3 regions of the Marinomonas vaga genome follow, and region 2 is predicted to be linked to each of the others. Evidence: predicted binding sites of a transcription regulator. Region 2 holds the regulator's gene; each other region holds the start of a gene.
What was found. Region 2 encodes sigma-54, which starts transcription at its own class of promoters, with help from an activator protein. Its sites were predicted from a motif close to TGGCACNNNNNTTGCTNT; they were not measured.
Positions count from the first base shown of each region.

Region 1: a site for sigma-54 is predicted at 1,517-1,534, ahead of ACZ5DR_RS09635 (ammonium transporter). Genes of this name have one in related genera too.
Region 3: a site for sigma-54 is predicted at 1,922-1,939, ahead of ACZ5DR_RS14655 (nitrate reductase). Genes of this name have one in related genera too.

Region 1 covers NZ_AP043903.1:2,054,083-2,057,328, reverse strand. The annotation lists gene ACZ5DR_RS09645 (outer membrane protein assembly factor BamD) at 98-940, shown strand; gene ACZ5DR_RS09640 (cold-shock protein) at 993-1,205, opposite strand; gene ACZ5DR_RS09635 (ammonium transporter) at 1,646-2,857, shown strand; gene ACZ5DR_RS09630 (DTW domain-containing protein) at 2,940-3,246, shown strand, end outside.
Region 2 covers NZ_AP043903.1:3,364,086-3,367,331, forward strand. The annotation lists gene lptB (LPS export ABC transporter ATP-binding protein) at 1-454, shown strand, start outside; gene ACZ5DR_RS15905 (RNA polymerase factor sigma-54) at 531-2,012, shown strand; gene ACZ5DR_RS15910 (PTS sugar transporter subunit IIA) at 2,024-2,473, shown strand; gene ACZ5DR_RS15915 (HPr family phosphocarrier protein) at 2,483-2,752, shown strand; gene mgtE (magnesium transporter) at 2,761-3,246, shown strand, end outside.
Region 3 covers NZ_AP043903.1:3,135,060-3,138,305, forward strand. The annotation lists gene ACZ5DR_RS14655 (nitrate reductase) at 1-1,764, opposite strand, end outside; gene nirD (nitrite reductase small subunit NirD) at 2,063-2,392, opposite strand; gene nirB (nitrite reductase large subunit NirB) at 2,404-3,246, opposite strand, start outside.

The DNA of each region.
Region 1 (3,246 bases), 1.3 Mb from region 2:
TTCTTTGCTCTATGCTGCGTCATGAGGACGCGAAATACGTCAATTGCATAATCGTTATACAAACTATTATGCTGCTTTTACTAGGGTTGTATTATACATGGGATTCATTAAGACATTGTCACGTTTTCTGACAATTGCTGCCATTTACTCCGTTCTGACGGCTTGCTCCAGTGGACCAACCATAGAACCTGACCTTCCCGAGCAGGAATACTTTGATAAAGGCCAGGAGGCACTGGACAACAGCTTACCCTCTACTGCGGTGGAACATTTCAAAAACCTGGAAACGCGCTACCCATTTGGGGATTATGTGATTCGCGCGCGACTTGATCTAATCTACGCACAACACGAGGCAGGTGATTATATTGCCGCTCACGCAGCGGCGGATCGCTTTATTAAAAATTACCCTGATAACAATGCTCTAGATTACGCCTACTACATGCGTGCGCTTTCTACCTATCGCGGAGCAGAAACCTTCTCTGGTCGTTATTTAAATCAAAATCCAGCAGAGCGTGATGCCAGTGAGTTTAACAAGGCATTCAATGAGTTCGCAGACTTTTTAGCTCGCTTCCCTAGCAGCGAGTTTGCCCCAGATGCCAAGGCACGCATGATTCACCTACGTAATATGGTGGCGGAGCATGAACTCAATATCGCCCACTACTACTTTGCACGCAAAGCGCCGCTGTCCGCTCTTCGAAGAGGTCAAGAAGTCGTTCAGCATTACCCTTCTACCCCATCTGTAGAAGAAGCTATTGCAGTGACGATCCAAGCTTACATGGACCTAGAGCTGTACGACAACGCGCAAACGAACCTTGCTGTACTGAAGACCAACTTCCCTGACAGCCAATACCTTGATCAAGACGGGAAGTTCATTCCCTTCGAGCTTCCAAAGGAAGCAGATCCTGACACCCTATACTGGGTCAGCCTAGGGCTCATTAACTAGCAGATATAAAAAAGCCAAGCAAAATGCTTGGCTTTTTTAATTTCATGCCAGATCAAACAATCGTGACATTCTCAGCTTGAGGGCCTTTTTGCCCTTGAGTTACTTCAAAAGTAACTTTTTGTCCTTCAAGCAGGGTACGACGGCCCGTACCATTAATAGCGCGGAAATGAACAAACACATCCGAACCACCATCACGCTCAATGAATCCAAATCCCTTCTCGTCGTTAAACCACTTAACGATACCGGATACCAATTGATCTGACATATAAACCTCTTTTTTTTATACTGCGTTATAAAGCAGTGTTTAAGCTTCCTACTTCGTGATCCCGAAGCATTGTTCCTTGCCACCACACAAAACCAATCTCTGATTTAATTTTGAACAGTAACCTAACCGATAATATGACGACTAAAAAAAAATAGAAAGATCCTACTTACACAAAATATGCACCATATAGCACTTTTGAATCTATTAGCCAACATAGCTCAATAGTTTAACCTCATAAGATGACAACACTTTTACAGTCATCATCCATTACCGCACCAATTAAAAACACCAGAACATCAATCGCACCATTTTGGCAAGGTTTTTGCTTGAAAATGCACCGAAAAAAGGGAATACACAAAAATACCGGGACCAAGGCCTCTATTTGAGGCACAAAAACAACAACCCATACCAAATTGGTGCAAAACCAACTAGGAGCCCTCGTGGATCAAATTAACAGCGCGGTTGAAACACTTATCGCCAGCTCAAACACTCTTTTTATTTTACTCGGCGCCATCATGGTTTTTGCCATGCATGCAGGCTTCGCATTTTTAGAAGTCGGCACCGTTCGCAACAAAAACCAGGTCAATGCTCTGGTTAAAATCATGACCGACTTCGCCATCTCTGCCTTGGTGTACTTTTTCGTCGGCTATCAAATCGCCTATGGTGTAAACTTTTTTGAAAGCGCCGAAACACTGTCACAAAACAGTGGCTATGCCTTAGTGAAGTTCTTCTTTTTAATGACCTTCGCTGCAGCGATCCCCGCTATCATTTCCGGCGGTGTTGCGGAGCGAGCAAAGTTCTACCCAATGCTTATTTCAGCCGCCCTAATCGTGGGGGTAGTTTACCCATTTTTTGAAGGAATCATCTGGAATGGCAACTATGGCATCCAAGACTGGCTTGAAGCATCGTTTGGCGCACCTTTCCATGACTTCGCAGGCTCAGTCGTTGTTCATGGCCTAGGGGGTTGGGTTGCTTTAGCCGCGATAGCACTTCTGGGCACCCGCAATGGTCGTTTCCGAAATGGCAAACTGGTTGCATTCGCCCCATCCAATATTCCCTTTCTTGCCCTAGGTGCTTGGATTCTCTGCATTGGCTGGTTTGGATTCAACGTCATGTCGGCACAGACCTTGGATAGCATCAGCGGCTTAGTAGCCGTTAACTCTCTAATGGCCATGGTAGGCGGCGTTATCACAGCCATGATCATTGGTAAAAATGACCCAGGCTTTATTCATAACGGCCCACTCGCTGGACTTGTGGCCATCTGTGCTGGCTCAGACCTGATGCATCCTATTGGCGCCCTTGCAACAGGAGCTGTAGCTGGTGCTTTATTCACCCTACTATTCACATGGATGCAACAGAAACTACACAACATTGATGATGTATTAGGCGTATGGCCCCTACACGGTGTCTGTGGTGCTTGGGGTGGAATTGCCGCCGGTATTTTTGGCTCCACCGCCCTTGGAGGCTTAGGTGGCGTTAGCCTGACCACACAAATTATCGGCACCTTGATGGGAATTGCCATTGCCCTAGTTGGCGGCGCAATCGTATACGGCATCGTGAAGGCCGTCTCTGGACTTCGCTTAAGCGAAGAAGACGAATTTAACGGCGCTGATTTATCAATCCATAAGATTGGCTCAATGGGTAAAGAGTAGCTTTTCACTAAGACAAAGAGAGGGCTTTGCCTCCCTCTCTTTGTTATGATCAGCACCTCACCCCATTATTTAATCCATTCCCATGCATATCTGGTTACTGACACATTCCGAAGAATTAAAGAAGGCAAATGGCACTGGGGCAGTCGTCTTAGAGACCTACGCTAAACATTGCACGCGCCTGATCTGGGAGCGAACACAACCAGCGATCGAGCTCGTAAATTTACCCCTTCACAACACCTACCTCATCTACCCCAAATCAGATCAAGAACAGACGGTTGAACAAGACCTCACTTGCCCACAAGGGCAGATAGAGAACCTCATTATTTTAGATGGCACCTGGCAGCAGGCTCGTAAAATGTACAACCGAAGCCCCTATTTACATACATTCC
Region 2 (3,246 bases):
AAAGATGAGCGTAGAAGATAATATCTCTGCTATCTTAGAGACGCGCAAGGAGCTATCGAAAGCTGAGCGTAAAGAAAAGCTAGAAAGCTTACTAGAAGAGTTTCATGTCACGCACATCCGTAAAAATTTAGGTATGGCGTTATCAGGTGGCGAACGACGCCGAGTTGAGATCGCTCGAGCATTGGCCATGAACCCTAAGTTTATCCTGCTTGACGAACCCTTTGCTGGCGTCGACCCTATTTCAGTAGGTGACATCAAGCAAATCATCCGCCACTTGCAAAATAGCGGTATCGGCGTACTTATTACAGACCACAATGTGCGAGAGACCCTAGATATCTGTGACAAAGCATACATTGTAGGCAATGGGCATATTATTGCCTCTGGCTCCGCTGAGACCATAATAAACAATGAGCAAGTCAAGAAAATTTATCTGGGCGACGACTTCCGCCTGTAAGCCCCTTATTTTTCCCATCAAAAGGGAGTAGTATGCATAACTCATTCCAAAATTCTAATTTTAAAAGAGTTGCGCTATGAAGCAGTCTTTGCAACTTAAAATCGGTCAGCAGTTAACAATGACACCTCAGCTACAGCAAGCAATCAAATTGCTGCAGCTGTCAACGCTCGACCTACAACAAGAAATACATGACTTCTTGGAGTCCAATCCTTTACTAGAGTTAGACGAGGAAGAAAACTTCAACCATGACGCTGAGGCAAAAGTTGCCGAAGCGGCTTCGACAGTAGAGAACATTGACTCCAACCAAGAGTCTTCAGAGGACTCCCGTGTCGAGTCAGAATGGACGGAAAGCATCCCAAATGAACTTTCCATTGATAGTAACTGGGATGACACCTACCAGAACTCAGCAGCGGCGTCTGACAGCCCAGCCTTCGAGGGCGAACAAGATCTAGACAGTCGAAATGCACTATCAGAAGACATTCAAGACCACCTAATCTGGCAACTCAATCTGACTCACATGTCCGATAAGGATATTGAGATCGCTTACGCCATCATAGACAGCGTACAGCCAGACGGCTACCTTTCAGCGACCCTTGAAGAAATTTTCACAGGACTAACAAAGGAACTGGAAGATTTAGAATTCGATGAAGTAGAAGCCGTTCAACACCGGTTGCAACGCTTTGACCCCGTGGGCGTGTGTTCTCAAGATTTACGGGAATGTCTATTAGTACAATTGGAAGCTTACAAAGATCATCCTCTCTATCGCAGCACCCATCTAGTTGTGGATCAACACCTTGGACTGTTAGGCAACAGAGACTACACTCAACTAACACGCAAAACCAAGCTCAAAGAAGACGCCTTAAAAGAAGTCATCGGTTTAATCCAACAGCTTAACCCACGCCCTGGATCCCTCGTTGATACCAGTGATACTGACTACGTAATCCCGGACGTAAGTGTTAAAAAGCATAAGGGTGTATGGCAGGTTGAACTTAACAATGATGCCCTACCGCCCGTAAAAATTAATGAAACTTACTCTGCAATGCTAGCCACATCGAAGTCCAATGATGATGTGTCTTATATCCGTAACTCTTTACAAGAAGCCAAGTGGTTTTTAAAAAGCCTGCAAAGCCGTAACGAGACCTTACTGAAAGTTGCCAGCTGCATCGTCTCTCGCCAAGTGGAATTCTTCGAAATTGGTGAGGAAGCCATGAAACCTATGGTGTTGCATGATGTCGCAGAAGAAGTAGGAATGCACGAGTCAACCATATCTCGAGTGACGACACAAAAGTACATGCATACACCCCGAGGCATATTTGAGCTGAAATACTTTTTCTCAAGCCATGTGAACACAGCATCCGGTGGCGAGTGCTCGTCAACAGCCATACGGGCCATGATTAAGAAGCTGGTTGCAGATGAACCAGCCAAAAAACCGCTTAGCGACAACAAACTCGCAACTATTTTAGCTGACCAAGGTATCCAAGTTGCCCGAAGAACTGTTGCGAAATACCGCGAAGCGATGAATATTCCACCATCTAACGAACGTAAACGTCTCATTTAAAGGTTTTTAACATGTCCGTCAAAAACTTAGTGAAGCCAGAATTAGTCTTTGCGAAAGAAAGCACCACAAGCAAAAAGCGCCTTCTTGAGCAAATATCAGAAGCCATCAGCTCACGCTTACACTGTAATGCTGAAGAAGTGTACGATGCATTACTCGGCCGAGAGAAACTTGGAAGCACAGGCATCGGAAATGGCATCGCCATCCCCCATTGCCGCCTAGAACAAGCCAGCCATGCCACCATAGTATTAATGTCTTTGGATACCCCCATTGACTTTGATTCCATTGATCGCAAGCCCGTTGACTTAATCTTTGCTTTAATTGTGCCGCCACACCAATGTGATGACCATCTAGCGACCTTGGCACAGATTGCTGAGTTGGCTCAATCAAGCGAGAAACTGGACACTCTCCGCGCTCAAACTAATAATGGTGACCTGCAGAACGCATTCGAACCATTAACGTAAGGACACAGCATGCTAGAGCAATCTATAGAGATAATTAATAAGCTTGGTCTGCATGCTCGAGCAGCAGGCAAACTAGTTGAGACCACTTCGCAATTTTCGTCTGACGTAACCATTGAGAAAGAAGGCCGAAACGTGGATGGCAAAAGCATTATGGCAATGATGATGCTAGCTGCAGCAAAAGGCACCACCATCAAGGTAAAAGTTAATGGTTCAGACGAAGAAGCTGCCATGGCAGCCATCATAGAGCTTATTAATAACCGCTTTGATGAAGGCGAATAACAGCAACTATGAGCAGTGAGCAAACCACCCTTGAACATTTGCAGGCCGTATCTGACTCTTTAGAGACAGGCGCCACCATGCAAATACGCTACCTTCTGAATGGCGCATTACCCGCTCAGGATGTTGCTCGCTTATTAGAATCCAGCCCCCCCAAAGAACGTAAACTTCTTTGGGAGCTTATTGACCACAAAAACCAAGGTGAAGTCCTCCAGTATGTAACCGAAGAAATCAGTATCCAGTTTATGAAATCCATGGATACAGAACGACTTCTAGCGGTTTCTGAACACTTTGATAACGACGATTTAGCCGACATACTTCAACAACTACCAGAAACATTGGTAAAAGAAGTACTGGCTTCCATGACGGCACAAAATCGTGCACGCATGGAAGCACTCCTCAGCTATTCAGAGGACTCAGCCGGCGGCCTGATGAACACGGACACCATCACCATACGTCCGAACATCACCGTCGACATAGCATTTCGATTTTTACGC
Region 3 (3,246 bases), 230 kb from region 2:
GGTAAATGGGTATTCATCATTTGGAAGCTGTTTAGGCAGCGCAGGGGTAATCGGCACGAATCGAGCTTTGCCAGAGGGCGTAAAGAAACGCTTGTCGGTAAACATGCGCGCTGTTCCCTGAGGGTTAGCCTTGTTTACTGGCCACTGTACGGGTACTAACGCATCGTATTCTTGCTTAGTAATGGATTCAAAAGCACTGATATCAAAGTCACGCTTTCCGTCATTCTCAAACCCAGACAAGGCCGCATGTTCTGCAAAAATCTCGTGGGGGCCTTTGAAGTTAAACGCCTCCCCAAAACCTAACTTAGTCGCGACGTCACAAATGGCCTGCCAGTCATGCTTAGCTTCACCCGCAGGCGGAAGTAAGCCCCGTTGACGTGACAGTCGGCGTTCCGAGTTTGTCACCGTGCCGTCTTTCTCACTCCATCCCGTTGCTGGCAGTAAAATATCCGCAAACGCCGAAGTGTCTGTCCCCATTTTGTAATCACTAACGATTACGAGCTCACACTTTTCCAGCGCTCGCTTAACTTGTGCTGTATTCGGCAAACTGACCATGGGATTAGTGGCCATAATCCAGAGGACTTTTATATCCCCAGCTTCTATGGCATTGAACATATCAACGGCCTTCAAACCGTTTTCCGTTGCCATATTAGGCGCTTGCCAAAATCGTTGCACTAAATCAATTGCACCAGGCGTCGCAAAATCCATGTGGGCAGCCAATTGATTTGCTAACCCACCCACCTCGCGGCCCCCCATAGCGTTAGGTTGACCAGTAATGGAAAATGGTCCTGCTCCGACTTTACCAAGGCGCCCAGTGGCCAGATGACAGTTAATAATGGCATTACACTTATCTACTCCTGAAGAAGATTGATTAACGCCTTGGGAGTAGAAAGTGACTGTTTTAGGGGTGCTACGCCACCAGTCACGTAACTGAAGAAGTGAATCCGCTGCTAAACCACAGAAATCAGCGGTTGCCTCCAGTGTTGGTGTTGACTGTTCTGCTTGGGCTAAGGCCTGATCAAAGCCTTCGGTATGGGTGCAAACAAACTCAGCATCTAACAGGTGCTCATGGGCACTGTCTTGCAGTAAATAAGAGAATATTGCGGCATCGGTACCGGGTTTTAATGACAAATGAAGATCCGCAATGTCGCAAGTGGCCGTCCTTCTTGGATCAATCACCACGATTTTCATATCTGGGCGTTTCGCCTTAGCAGCACTAATACGTTGGAACAACACCGGATGTGTCCAAGCAGCATTAGAGCCAACCATGATCAATAGATCACAAAGCTCTAGATCTTCGTAAGAACATGGCACCGTATCAGAGCCAAAGGCTCGTTTATAACCGACAACGGCTGAAGCCATGCATAAACGAGAGTTTGTATCGACATTTGCCGTGCCGATGAATCCTTTCGCCAGCTTATTCGCCACATAGTAATCTTCTGTCAGGATTTGACCGGATAGATAAAACGCAAAAGCATCGGGACCAAACTCTTCAGTAACCTGTTTAATCTTTGCACTGATTGCATCCGTAGCAGCCTCCCAAGTGACCGTTTTGTTGTTGATCATAGGCTGTAACAAACGACCTTTTGGCGTGATGGTTTCCGCCAAGCTACTGCCCTTCACACACAAGCGACCAAAATTAGCTGGATGAGATTTATCACCAGAGACAGGAGGGACAACTCTATTTGATGCTCGGCTCGATAAGTTGACTCCACAACCTACACCGCAATAGGGACAGGTGGTCTTGACGGCAGAAGCAGACATAGGCTTTCTCCTCACACTCACGATTAAAAACTAAAACGTTAGGCATAAAAAAGCCCGACACCTTCTAGGAAGATATCGGGCTCCGTTGCCTTTTGTAGTATCTGTATGCTTTATGTGTAAACCTTCATCGGCCTACGGTGCGACAGTTATTTTTATTAATGCAATCCGCAGGCCAACTTTGAAATCTTCTTTGAAACACCCTATTTCTTGAGATTTCGGGTAACACTTAATGAGATTAACGTGGAGCGCCCCTCCTATTTGCACCAATTTGCACAGGTTTATGGCACCTCGCACCACTTTAATTCATCACACCAACATAGATGCCATCGTCCTCTACCTTTGTCTGCCAAGTCGAAACATTCAGAGACTCTTCCATACAAAGGCCTGTTTCTAACGCAAAATGTTGCTTATAAAGCGGGCTCGCTACCACCCATTGGCCACCCAAATGACCAACGATGCCACGAGACAACACATTAGCCTTACCCGCTGGATCCCAGTTAGATAACGCAAAGACTTGCTGCTCACTTTGTGGCACGTAAAACAACGCTAATTGATTACCTTGAACCAGTGCCGCAACGCCTGCACCCGCAATAAGGTCACTTTTTTCACAGACTTTAGTCCACTGCATAATGATGTCTCCTATACTGCTTTCGCAATCAATTGGGCTTTTTCTTCGGCCGTTGCTGGGCGTATTTGGTCTCGCTCTTGAACAAATACAACGTTTTCGTCTTTGGCATCTAAGTTAACGAACTGACGGAAGTTTTTAAGGGCTTCTTTATCTTCCAAAGTGGTTTTCCATTCACACTGGAAGGTATCAACCACATGCGTCATTTGTGCTTCTAATTCTTCACACAGACCCAGTTTGTCGTTGATAACCACATCTTTTAGATAATCCAAACCACCTTCTAGGTTGTCCATCCAAACAGAGGTACGCTGTAAACGATCCGCTGTTTTCACATAGAACATTAAGATGCGATCTATGTATTGAATAAGCGTGTCGTCGTCTAAGTCTTTAGCAAACAAATCCCCATGACGTGGCTTCATACCACCGTTACCACATACATAGAGGTTCCAGCCGCCTTCTGTAGCAATGACACCAATGTCTTTACTTTGTGCTTCCGCACACTCACGAGTACAGCCAGACACGGCAAACTTGATTTTGTGAGGAGCGCGCAGACCTTTGTAGCGATTCTCCAATGCAATGGCCATGGACAAACTGTCATTAACCCCGTATCGACACCAAGTACTCCCCACACATGACTTCACTGTACGTAGAGACTTACCGTAGGCTTGGCCCGTTTCAAAGCCTGCGTCGATTAATTTGCCCCAAATCTCTGGCAGTTGGCTCACCGTTGCCCCAAACAAATCGATACGTTGTCCACCGGTGATCTTTGTGTATAAGCCATATTCTTTTGCAACTTCACCTAAGGCGATGAGCTTCTCCGCGGTGATTTCGCCACCCGGTACACGAGGAACGATGGA